3 regions of the Peribacillus sp. NJ4 genome follow, and region 1 is predicted to be linked to each of the others. Evidence: riboswitches for the same ligand, from Rfam matches in the RefSeq annotation. Region 1 holds a riboswitch; each other region holds the start of a gene.

What was found. Region 1 has a riboswitch for S-adenosylmethionine ahead of mtnK (S-methyl-5-thioribose kinase). Riboswitches for the same ligand answer to the same signal wherever they lie in the genome.
Region 2: it holds a riboswitch for S-adenosylmethionine, as region 1 does, so the genes downstream of both, QUF94_RS15655 (Na+/H+ antiporter NhaC family protein) here and mtnK (S-methyl-5-thioribose kinase) in region 1, are expected to answer to the same signal.
Region 3: it holds a riboswitch for S-adenosylmethionine, as region 1 does, so the genes downstream of both, QUF94_RS02620 (O-acetylhomoserine aminocarboxypropyltransferase/cysteine synthase family protein) here and mtnK (S-methyl-5-thioribose kinase) in region 1, are expected to answer to the same signal.

Annotation. Positions count from the first base shown of each region.
Region 1 is NZ_JAUCFQ010000001.1:2,387,864-2,392,112, reverse strand. It holds gene QUF94_RS12035 (pyridoxal phosphate-dependent aminotransferase) at 1-860, opposite strand, end outside; partial or broken gene QUF94_RS12030 (carbon-nitrogen family hydrolase) at 1,039-1,739, shown strand; SAM riboswitch class I at 1,811-1,964, shown strand; gene mtnK (S-methyl-5-thioribose kinase) at 2,043-3,245, shown strand; gene mtnA (S-methyl-5-thioribose-1-phosphate isomerase) at 3,260-4,249, shown strand, end outside.
Region 2 is NZ_JAUCFQ010000001.1:3,145,523-3,149,771, reverse strand. It holds gene hutG (formimidoylglutamase) at 1-455, shown strand, start outside; gene QUF94_RS15665 (hypothetical protein) at 750-905, shown strand; gene QUF94_RS15660 (SOS response-associated peptidase) at 966-1,637, shown strand; SAM riboswitch class I at 1,973-2,081, shown strand; gene QUF94_RS15655 (Na+/H+ antiporter NhaC family protein) at 2,255-3,571, shown strand; gene QUF94_RS15650 (chromate transporter) at 3,772-4,249, opposite strand, start outside.
Region 3 is NZ_JAUCFQ010000001.1:537,662-541,910, forward strand. It holds gene QUF94_RS02600 (arsenate reductase family protein) at 1-201, shown strand, start outside; gene gcvH (glycine cleavage system protein GcvH) at 297-680, shown strand; gene QUF94_RS02610 (toprim domain-containing protein) at 774-1,139, shown strand; gene QUF94_RS02615 (thioredoxin family protein) at 1,140-1,451, shown strand; SAM riboswitch class I at 1,598-1,704, shown strand; gene QUF94_RS02620 (O-acetylhomoserine aminocarboxypropyltransferase/cysteine synthase family protein) at 1,807-3,117, shown strand; SAM riboswitch class I at 3,236-3,348, shown strand; gene QUF94_RS02625 (methionine ABC transporter ATP-binding protein) at 3,514-4,249, shown strand, end outside.

The DNA.
Region 1 (4,249 bases):
AGCAATGCGCTTGCCGCTGCTTCCTGTATCGCTGGAAAGAGACTAACATAAAGATGGTCTTGCAATAGTTCAAGAGCTTCTATGACACTTTTATTCCCCACTGCAAAACCGACTCTCCACCCTGCCATATTGTATGTTTTCGATAGTGTGTAAATTTCTATCCCTACATCCTTCGCTCCCTCTGCCTGGAGAAAGCTTATCGGTTTTTTTCCGTCGAATCCTATTGCCCCATAAGCGAAATCGTGGACCACGCAAATCGAATGCTCTTTTGCAAAGGAGACGGTTTCATCAAAGAAACTTTCAGTTGCAGAAGCACCGGTGGGATTATTCGGATAGTTCAAGAACATCATTTTGGCTTTATCAAGCACTTCTTTATGTATGTCATTGTATTTCGGAAGAAAATCATTTTCTTCTGTCAAGGGCATCAGTTCGGTCTTTGCCTGGGCTAAAACGACACCGGAAAGATAATCCGGATAGCCGGGATCTGGAACAAGGATTGTATCACCTGGATTCAATAAACATTGCGGCAGTTCGACAAGACCTGCCTTTCCCCCGAAGAGAATCGCCACTTCACTATTCGGATCCAGCTTGACACCATATTCACGTTCATAAAAGACGGCAGCAGCATCTTTTAAATATTGATGTCCCCGAAACGGCGAATATTTATGATTAATCGTTTTTTCAGCGGCAACCTGTAAACTTTTCACGATATGTTCAGGCGTCGGTTGATCAGGATTTCCCTGGCCTAAATTAATGACATCATGACCCTGCGCCGTAATCGCATTGACTTTTGCGACTAGAGAGGCAAAAAACTGCTTGGGCAGTTTTTGAAGTTGTCTGGATTTTTCGAATTGCAACATTTATACACCTTCTCTGAAATTTCTTGAAATTCTAGTCACAAATGATATATGTTTATCATAGTCTTGTAAAGCATTTTTTACAGGTGGGTTTTAAACGATGAAGTGGAAAATTGCCTGCATTCAATTGGATATTGCCTTCGGGCAACCAGATATCAATTTTCAGGTTGCAGAATAATGGATGGAAATAGCAGCAATGTCCAAACCCGATATCGTTATTTTACCAGAGCTTTGGTCAACAGGATACGACTTGACCAGGTTAAATGAGATTGCTGATGAAGAAGCAGAAAAAACGATTGAATGTTTAAAAGATCAGGTAAAGAAACACCAGTTTCACATAATTGGGGGTTCCGTTGCCAAAAAGCAAGCAAGGGCATCTATAACACCATGATCATCATCAATAAGGATGAAAATCTCATAAAAGAATATGATAAGCTTCACTTATTTCAGTTAATGGATGAACATCATTTCCTGCAGCCAGGTGAAAAAGATGGTTTATTTACTCTTGATGAAAAAATATGTGCTGGATTCATTTGTTATGACATCCGTTTTCCTGAATGGCAGCGAGCCCATACCGTTCAAGGCGCCGAAGTTCTATTCGTAATGGCAGAATGGCCAAAGCCCAGACTCGATCACTGGAGAGCCTTATTGATTAGCCGTGCCATCGAGAACCAAGCATATGTTGTAGCCGTTAACCGTTCAGGTTCGGATGTCAATAATATATTTGCGGGTCATTCCTTGATTATTGATCCATTGGGGAATATCATAAGTGAAGCCGGAGAAGCAAACGAACTCTTGACAGGCACCTTGGACTTCAATAAAGTTACGGAAGCACGGAACAAAATACCCGTATTCGAATATCGTCGGCCGGATTATTATTAATTTTCCCATTGACAAACTATTTAAAAAGTTGATATTATTTTCCCGAAGATTAAAATTTCAGAAAACATATACTCTTATCAAGAGCAGGCTGAGGGATAAAGGCCCTATGAAGCCCAGCAACCGACTGTAATACCATTGTGAAATGGGGCGGATTCACCGCCGGATTATAAAATCCACAGAGCACGGTGCTAATTCCACCAGAATTCATTTTCTGGAAGATAAGAGGTCCGAAGCCAAAACTTCTGCCTCTTTCTATATGAAAGAGGCTTTTTTATTCTTATTTTGAATCTGGAGGGGAAAAGAATGACTCAAAACCATTCAAATTTTAAGAGATTGACAAACGAAACAGCTATAACCCTTGCAAAAAAACTTGGGTTGGTCAATGCGGATGCAAGTTTAAACTGTAAAGAAATCGGCGATGGAAATTTAAATTATGTTTTTCATATTACAGACACAGTCACAAACAAAGGAATAATAATCAAACAAGCGGTCCCTTATGCCAAGGTACTTGGTGAAAGCTGGCCGCTGACATTGAAAAGGGCAGCCATTGAAGCGAATGCACTGATTCATTTCAGAAGCTATTGCCCCGAATTCGTACCGCAAGTCTATTATTCGGATGAACAGCTTGCCATTACAGTCATGGAAGATTTATCGCACTTGAAAATCGTTAGAAAAGGCTTGATCGATGGCGATCAATATCCATTGCTTTCACAGCATATTGGTGAATATGTAGCGAAGACGGCATTTTATACATCAGATTATCATTTAGAACCATCCGCGAAAAAGGAAGTGGCCCGACATTTCACGAATCCGGAACTCTGCAAAATCACTGAGGTCTTTATTTTCACGGATCCATTTTTTGAGGAACTCCCGGGAGATTTCGAGCCGGAATTGACTGATGCCGCCAAAAATATTTGGAATTATCAAGAAGTGATACTTGAGGTCGCTAAGCTGAAACAAAGTTTTGAAACCGAGCAGGAAGCCTTGCTTCATGGAGATTTACATACTGGAAGTATTTTTGCAAGTGAAACTGAAACAAAGGTTATTGATCCGGAATTCGCTTTTTATGGGCCCGTTGGTTTTGACCTTGGTCAATACACCGCCAACCTTCTCTTTCAGGCAATTACACGAAATGGCGCTGGAAAGGAAGAGATTTTCTCACACCTTCATGAATTTTGGAATGCCTTTGAAGAAACTTATACCGAATTATGGGAAGGCCAAAATAAAAGCCCATTCCGCCATGTGAAAGGCTATCTGCCTTATTTACTGACAAAATTCAAAAAAGATGCATTCGGTTTTGCCGGCTGTGAACTGATTCGGCGAACCATTGGCCTTTCCCATGTTGCCGATTTAAACGTCATTGAAAATAAAGATACAAGGATCGCTGCCAAAACGGCAACATTGGAAATTGGTGCATTTTTAATTAAAAAACGGGAAGAATTGGATGTTCCAGCTGTCATTGAAGCGTTGAAGCAACGTACACTGCCATCTTATTCAACCCTTTAAAAGGAGACCTGCACATGACTACACTAGCACCCTTACCATATTCGGTACAATGGGATGATACCCATATTACATTATTAAATCAACAAGCCCTTCCTTCCATAACTGAATTTATTGAACTTCATTCTGTTGATGATGTATATGACAGCATATTGACATTAAAAGTTCGTGGTGCCCCAGCAATTGGACTGACGGCAGCATTTGGTGTTGCACTTGGTGCCAAACAGGAAACAACCGCTGAATTAGAGGAATTCAAGAAAAATGTAACGAGGCATATTGAAAAACTCGCTTCTTCACGGCCAACTGCAGTCAACCTTTTTTGGGCGTTAAGGAGGATGGAGAATACGTTGAAAGCAGCGCAAAGCATTTCAACTGCCAAGGAAGCACTTGTATCGGAGGCCCAAGCCATCTTTGCTGAAGATGAAGAAATGTGCAGGAAAATCGGGGAACATGGTTTATCCTTATTCGCTAAAGGAGATTCCATCCTAACGCATTGCAACGCTGGAGGGATTGCCACAGCCCGTTATGGAACAGCCCTGGCTCCCTTCCACCTGGCTAAAGAAAGGGACTTTCCGCTAAAAGTGTACGCTTGTGAAACCAGGCCTGTCCTGCAAGGGGCGCGTTTGACGGCTTGGGAATTGATGCAAGCGGGGGTTGACGTCACCTTAATTTCTGATAATATGGCCGCCCATACGATTCACCAGAAACGAATAAATGGAATTATAGTCGGGGCCGACAGAATTGCGGCTAATGGAGATACAGCCAATAAAATCGGGACATTGGGATTGGCCATTTTAGCCAAGCACTTTGGTATCCCTTTTTATGTGGCGGCTCCATCAAGCACCTTCGACCTTTCAATCCAATCCGGCACATCCATCCCGATCGAAGAACGGCATGAAGCGGAAATCACTTTCATTCAAAGTGTAAGGATCGCCCCGGAAAACGTGAAGACTTTCAATCCAGCCTTTGATGTTACACCGAATCATCTAATTACAGGCATCATTACA
Region 2 (4,249 bases), 760 kb from region 1:
AAGAAAGTTCATCAGGAACGATGTTTAAGCAGATTTTGGACGAGGATCAAAGTTGTGGATATTTATGTGTCGGAATTCAGAAACAGGGAAATACGAAGGCCCTGTTTGAAACTGCTGAGAGGAATAAGGTCGATTACATATTGGAAGAAGATTTGTCATTGAACGAAATGGATGAAACCAAGCAGCGGATAAATGAATTCGTTAAGAAAAATGACTTCATTATTCTTACATTATGTACGGACGTTATTGATTCAGCCTACGCACCTGGGGTAAGTGCACCCTCTCCGTTTGGACTTAATCCGAAATTGGTCCGTGCGATTATTAGGCATGTCGTATCAAATGAAAAGATCCTCTCCTTTGATATCTCGGAAGTGAATCCTTCGTTGGACGAAAATAATAAAACGGTTACATTGGCAGCACATTTAATAAATGAGGTTTTGCTGAATTTTAAATAATAAATGGACATGGATTATGGGTAACTCCCACGGAATAACAAGAGGCATTACTCATCGACCTTTTTGCTATCCCCATTATCATCACCGGTAAAAATTTGTTGAAGTGAAAAACCTGTTGACCAGACTGTCTGTGATCATTCATGGACAGTCTTTTTTATGTATATGTAAATAGCGGTGTACTCCTATATAGACTCATCATTAGTGGATTAACTACGACTCTACTAAAGGTCAATAATGATACTTGTGGGTTTTTGGTTTATAATAACAACCATCTAGCCTAATGAGGGGGATTCTATGAATGAATATAATGTAACGGTCAGGAATGGCAGTACCTTAATTTTGTCAGAAATCATTAAAGCTGAAGATGAGAGAGAAGTCCTGGGCACACTTTTGATTTCCAGCGAATTATTTAATCAACCATTTACCGACATCAGGATTTTAGAACGCTGATTTGTACCTGCCCGTCCCATTTGTTACACTGTAATAAATCCTAAAACGGTAGGCGATATTATGTGCGGACGTTTCACGCTTTTCACGGACATTGAAGAAATAAAAGAACGGTTTAATATTCAAGGACCTTTTGATGAAGAATACCAATTCAGCTACAATATTGCACCTTCCCACTCCGTGCTATCCGTCATTAATGACGGAGCAAGGAATCGACTTGGATACCTTCGGTGGGGACTCATTCCTTTCTGGGCAAAAGATGAAAAACTGGGCTACAAAATGATCAATGCCAGAGCGGAAACCATTGCTGAGAAGGCAAGCTTCAAGAATGCGTATAAGAAGAAACGATGCTTGATAATCGCTGATTCATTTTATGAGTGGAAGAAGGAACCCGGGCGAAAAATACCCATGCGAATAAAGCTTAAAAATCATGCGCCATTTGGAATGGCAGGTCTCTGGGAATCCTGGAAATCTCCAGAAGGAATCAACATCTATTCGTGCTCAGTTATAACAACCGTTCCTAATGAGCTAATGACCAGCATTCATGACCGCATGCCTGTCATCCTTAAACCTGAAGATGAAAAAGATTGGTTGAATCCATCCATTAATGATCCTGCCTTTCTACAGCAGTATTTAAAATCATTCGATTCTGAACAAATGGAAGCATTTGAGGTATCGACTGATGTGAACTCAACTAAAAATAATTCACCAAACCTAATACAACAAATTTGCTAAGAGGTCCTTAGACCTCTTTTTATTTTAGTTCCGTCCAGACAAATGACATTATTTGAGATTTCATCCAAATATCACAATTAACCCAAATACCTTATTTACTGTACATGTAAAAGTCCGTTTATAATATTAAGGTCCACATTTGAAATACTTTTAAACTAAACCTTGCGAAAATACATAAAATGCTGTACTCTTATATTTGCTTTTCAATAAGGCTTTCGATGTCACTTTCCGAAAGTGGACAGAGGTAAACTTGGAGCGGTTATAGCAAGTTACCAGCCTGCTTCTTTTCTCTTGGACACCGGTGCATTTGATAATATCATTATATAATTTAAATCTTCTTATCAAGAGAGACGGAGGGACTGGCCCGAAGATGTCTCGGCAGCAGACTTTAATAGGAGTGCTGTGCCAAATCCAGCAGGCTGATTTTTGCCTGAAAGATAAGGAGGGCGTTTTTTATAAATTAAAAGACCTCTTCTTGTTGTGTTTAATGGAAGAGGTCTTTTTTATGCTGAAAGTATTTTTAGCTATAGCTTCCATGAAGGTGTTATTTACGAAAAATGTTAGAAGAATAAGTGCTGTGACACATGTCATGGGAAAAATAAAAAGAGGTGTACATCATGAGTGCAAACAATAAAGGGAATCCGTGGGCATTAATCCCATTTGTCGTTTTTTTGATTTTATTTATAGGGTCCGGAATCATTACAAAAGATTTTTATTCTTTTCCGGTGATTGTAGCGATTTCAATTGCATCGGCTGCTGCATTGGCAATGAATCGGAAAGAGTCATTCAATCAAAAGGTTGAAATTTTCTGTAAAGGCGCCGGGGATGCCAATATTATGTTAATGGTTATCATTTTCCTTTTGGCAGGCGCTTTTGCCGAAGTTGCAAATGGCATGGGGGCAGTTGAATCTACGGTGAACCTTGCCTTAGCGGTTTTTCCGCAAAATCTATTAATGGTAGGGATTTTCATCATCGCTTGCTTTATCTCTCTATCCATGGGGACGAGCATGGGAACGATTGTAGCACTAGCACCTATTGGGGTGGGAATTAGCGAGCAAACCGATATTTCGCTTGCCTTTTCAATGGCGGCCGTTATTGGTGGTGCGATGTTTGGGGATAACCTTTCCTTCATTTCAGATACGACAATCGCTGCAGTTCGTACGCAGGGAACGAAAATGAAGGATAAGTTCAAAGTGAATTTTTTCATTGTTTTACCTGCGGCCATCATCACATGTGTCATCCTTGGAATTTTAACAATGGGTGAACAAGCGGCCATCACTCAACATTCTTATAATTGGGTGAAGATCCTTCCATATCTTTGTGTATTGATCACTGCATTGGCAGGTGTCAATGTGTTCCTGGTCCTATCCATCGGAATCGTATTTGCCGGAATTATCGGCTTGGCGGATGGAAGTTATCAACCGTTGGGTGTCATTCAAAAAATCGGAGAAGGGATGGCGGGAATGTATGAAATCTCTTTCCTGGCCATTTTAATCGCAGGCATGGTAGCTGTAATCAAGCATAATGGCGGTATCGATTACCTTCTCCACCTCGTGACCCGAAACAGCAAAACTAAAAAAGGGGCTGAATTCAGCATTGCCGGGCTTGTTGGTTTGACGAACCTTTCCACGGCAAATAACACGATATCAATTATCATTGCCGGGCCACTTGCGAAAAATATTGCTGAAAAGTATGGGATTGATCCGCGTAAATCGGCGAGCTTGCTTGATGTTTTTGCATGCTGCATTCAGGGGTTAATTCCATATGGGGCACAATTGCTTGTTGCAGCTGGGGTAGCACATATTTCTCCGATAAGCATCTTGCCGTATTCATATTACCCAATACTAATTGGCCTTTGTGGAGTCATAGCCATCTTGATTGGTTATCCGCGATTTCAGCCGGTAGATAATGAAACGAAGAAACGTACTTCTTAATAATGAGAATAAGCATGAAAATAAACCCTGAATCATTAGATTCAGGGTTTTACTTTGTAAGGTGTATTGAAACATTGGTGAAAAATAATTAAAAAGAGCGATGTCACCCTCGCTCTTCCATCAGTTTAAGTGTTATCAATGTTTAGGAATTCCGATTCATATTGATTAACCCAACGCATAATGGTTGTGTGAGCTAGTCGTTATGAATAGAGGACAACACCAACTAAACCAGAAAGAATAATGACATAGGCTGGGTGCCAGCGTAATTTCAATAGGGCAAATAACGATAATCCAAAAACGAGTAATAAGCTTATCGTATGCCATGAAAAGTTCAGGGCTATCAAATGATTGGAAAGTGCAAAGCTGATAGCTGCAAAGAGGATTAAACTAGTGACAATGGGTCTTAATCCATAAAACATCGATTGAATAACTGGATAATGATTCAATTTGCTGAAGAAGGTGGCTATAACGGTTACGAGTATAATGGCAGGAAGCAAGATTCCGAGAACGGATGATATGGCTCCTGCTAATCCAGCAGTCGAATAGCCTACGAGAATGGCACTATTGGTGGTGATAGGCCCGGGAGACATGCCGGAAATAGCGATTACATCGGTAAATTGTTGCGTCGTCATCCACCCATGCTGTAAGACTTCCGATTCTATTACCGGAATCATGGCG
Region 3 (4,249 bases), 1.9 Mb from region 1:
GAGTTGAAGAAGTTTTTCAATACTAGCGGTCAAAAATATCGGGAGCTGGGCTTAAAGGATAGGCTGAAAGAAGCTTCTGAAGCAGAGATGCTTGATATATTGTCCACAGATGGCATGCTTCTGAAAAGGCCGATTGTTACGGATGGTACCAAAGTGACGGTAGGATTCAAAGAAGAGCAATTCGAACAGGTTTGGAACTGAAATTTTACAAAATATTTGGTTAATTCCTTACTTAAACAATAAATCTACCTTATAATGGAATAGATAAAATAAGATGTACATATGGAGGGTTTATAATGACAACAACACCAAAAGAACTTCGTTACACTAAAGAACATGAATGGGTAAAAACCGAAGATGGAACAGTGCGCATTGGAATTACAGCTTTCGCCCAGTCCGAGCTAGGGGACATCGTCTTCGTTGAGCTTCCAGAAATCGGGGATGAACTTAAAGCGAACGAACCATTTGGAAGTGTTGAATCCGTTAAGACCGTTTCTGAGCTGTATGCTCCTATCAGTGGCAAGGTTGTTGAAGTAAACGAAGACTTAAGTGACAACCCTGAATATGTAAATGAATCTCCTTTTGAAAAAGCATGGATGATTGTGCTTGAACCATCAAATAGCAGTGATATTGAAAACCTGATGAGCGCTGAGGAATATGAGAGTTTGATTAACGGTTAAAAACGAAGGAGAGGGGGGACTGAAAAGGCCTGCTCTCTTTTTCATTTTGTACAATCATAGTTGCGCACATAATTCGTGAGATGGAGTGATGACATGGAATGGGGCGAATTCGATAAAGTGATCATTGTAGAAGGCAGTTCCGATAGAAGAAAAGTTGCCTCCGTTTTAGATGAAGATGTGGAAATTAGATGTACGAATGGGACCATATCATTAACTAAGCTTGATGAATTAGTGGATGAATTGATGGACCGTGATGTTTATCTCCTTTTTGACGCAGATGAATCAGGAGAAAAGCTGCGGAAGCAATTCCGAAGGGAAATGCCGGAAGCGAACCACCTGTATATTAATAAAATGTACAAAGAAGTGGAGAGCTCACCTGAACATCATATCGCAACTGTGCTTCTATCTGCCAATATGAATGTTAAAATGAAATTTTTAAGTCAAAGGGTGAACGACTAATTGATTCAGGAATGGAAAGAAGAAGAGTGTAAGCTTGCCGTTGAACAAGGGGAAACATTTTGCTTATATTTATATACGCCTTTATGCGGCACCTGTCAGGTGGCTTCCAAGATGCTGACGATATCCATGGAACTTTTCCCGGAACTGAAGGCAGGTAAAATGAATATGAATTATGTTCAAGCAATTGCCGAATCATATGAAATAGAAAGTGTCCCGTGTTTATTGCTTTTCAAAGAAGGGCAGCTGCACAAAAAAATATATGCCTTTCAATCCGTTCCTTATTTGTATGGATTGCTTAAGGAGATCAGCTAAGAAACCAATCAGAAATGGATTGGTTTTTTTAGTTGTGGACATGTGGCGGCCAAACCGGAATTAAACAAAGAATATTCTAACAATTCATTGACTGGTTAATTCTAAAATGTTATATTTTGTATTAAGAAAGCATCTGAATTTAATAGTTCTTATCAAGAGTGGCGGAGGGACTGGCCCGACGAAGCCCGGCAACCGGTATAAATTTATATACGGTGCTAATTCCAGCAGAGTGTTAGCTCTGAAAAGATGAGGTGCGTTATTAAAACCTCTTCTTGTGGAAGTGGTTTTTTTGTTTATGAAAGGCCCGGTTTCAATTTAATTCCTACTAAATCCATAGAGAAAGAGGAGAAATAGTATGTCAGAGAAAAAGTTACGTTTCGAAACATTGAGTGTTCATGGCGGTTTGCAAGCTGATGAAACAGGTGCACGTGCAGTCCCGATCTACCAAAGCAATGCATACTTGTTCAAAGACACTGACCATGCAGCGAATTTATTTGGCTTAAAGGAGAATGGCTATATATATACACGACTACATAATCCCACGGTCAGCGTTTTTGAGGAAAGAATGGCCTTATTGGAAGGCGGTATCGGCGGATTGGCAACAGCAAGCGGAATGGCTGCCATCTCACTGTCAATCCTGAATATTGCCGGTGCAGGGGATGAGATCGTTTCAGCCTCCACTTTATATGGCGGTACGTATAATCTTTTTGAAAATACTCTTCCTAAATATGGGATTAAAGTGAAGTTCGTTTCTCCTGATGACCCTGAAAATTTCAAAAGGGCGATTACGCCAAGAACTAAAGCCATATTTGCCGAAACGATCGGAAATCCAAGTTTGAGGGTCCTTGATATTGAAGCGGTAGCCGACATTGCCCATGATGCCGGGATACCTTTAATCATTGATAATACCTTCGCTACACCGTATCTATGCAGACCAATTGATTTTGGAGCGGATATTGTTATCCATTCCGCTACAAAATGGCTTCTGGGAAATGGAACCACCTTAGGCGGTGTCATCGTGGATGGAGGGAAGTTCGATTGGAACTCGCCAAACTACCCTGGCTTTACGGAGCCTGATCCAAGTTACGACGGTCTGGTATACGCCGAGGCAGTTGGACCAGCCGCTTTTATAACGAAAGCCCGAGTGCAGTTACTTCGTGATTTAGGCCCTGCGCTAAGTGCCCAAAGCGCATTCCAGTTTACGCTTGGACTTGAAACGCTGCATGTGAGGATGAAAGAGCATCTTTCGAACACGAAGTCTGTACTTCAATATTTGAAAAAACACCCTGCCGTGACTTGGGTTTCGCATCCTGCTAATGAGGATCATCCCGATAAAGCCCTTGCGGATAAATATTTGCCTAAGGGAGCAGGATCTGTTGTGACTTTTGGAATAAAGGGAGACCGCGAAGCCGGGGCGAAACTTATCAATTCGGTGGAATTATGGTCCCATGTAGCGAATGTAGGGGATGCGAAGAGTTTAATCATTCACCCTGCCAGTACGACCCATCAGCAATTGAATGATGCAGGTCTGGCGAAAGCTGGTGTGCGTGCTGATCAAGTCCGTTTATCCATTGGGATTGAAAATGTAGAGGATTTAATAGAAGATTTGGAGCAGGCAATTGAAAAAGCGACGAATATCGTCTCCTTGACTTCTAAAACGGTTTAAGCAAAAAGTCCTGGGCATTCTTGAACTAGAAATATTATACATTGCGCTCCTTTTTTATCTATGATAAAATTTCAACATACTAAAGAACTTAATGATGTACAAATATTCTATATATTAGCTCTTATCAAGAGAGGTGGAGGGATGTGCCCGATGAAACCCGGCAACCGACAAGGAGATTTCCTTGGAAAGGTGCCAATTCACACAAAGTTTAATCACTTTGGAAGATGAGAGGAAGGCCTGTTTCTTCACCTGCCTTTCTGCTCATGCAGAAAGGTTTTTTCTATTTCAGTAGGGAAAACCTTTGCATGAATTGCAAAATTGGTAGGGGAAACAGATAATAATGTAGAGAAATTAACTAAGTTCATAGGTTTTATTGGATAAAAGAGGTGAGGATTAATGATTACATTGACAAAAGTCAGTAAGCTGTTCCGAACAGGAAAAGGAAGCAGTGAGACGATCAAGGCTGTAAATAATGTGAATGTTGAAATAAATAAAGGCGAGATTTTCGGTATTATTGGTTATAGTGGAGCGGGGAAAAGTACTTTGATCAGGATGCTCAATGGATTGGAAACACCCACAGAAGGATCCGTTGTGGTGGCTGAGAAGGAAATTTCAAAAATTAAAGGTGCTCAGCTTCGTAAGGCCCGTCAAGAAATCAGCATGATTTTCCAACATTTCAATCTATTATGGTCCAGGACCGTTCAGGAAAATATATCCTTCCCGTTGGAAATTGCAGGAGTTTCAAAATTTGAACGCACCAAACGTGTGAACGAATTGATCAAGTTAGTCGGACTGGAAGGCAGAGAAAAGGCCTATCCTTCGCAATTAAGCGGAGGGCAAAAGCAACGGGTGGGAATAGCCAGGGCTCTAGCGAATGATCCTAAAGTGCTGCTGTGTGATGAAGCGACTTCTGCCTTGGATCCACAGACTACCGACTCTATACTCGAATTGCTTGTTGACATCAATCAGCGTCTTGGGTTGACGATTGTCTTGATAACACATGAAATGCATGTAATACGTAAAATCTGTCATCGTGTGGCTGTGATGGAAAGCGGGCAAGTTGTTGAACAGGGACCTGTCCTGGATGTTTTCAAGAATCCTAAAGAACAAATGACGAAGCGTTTCGTGCAAC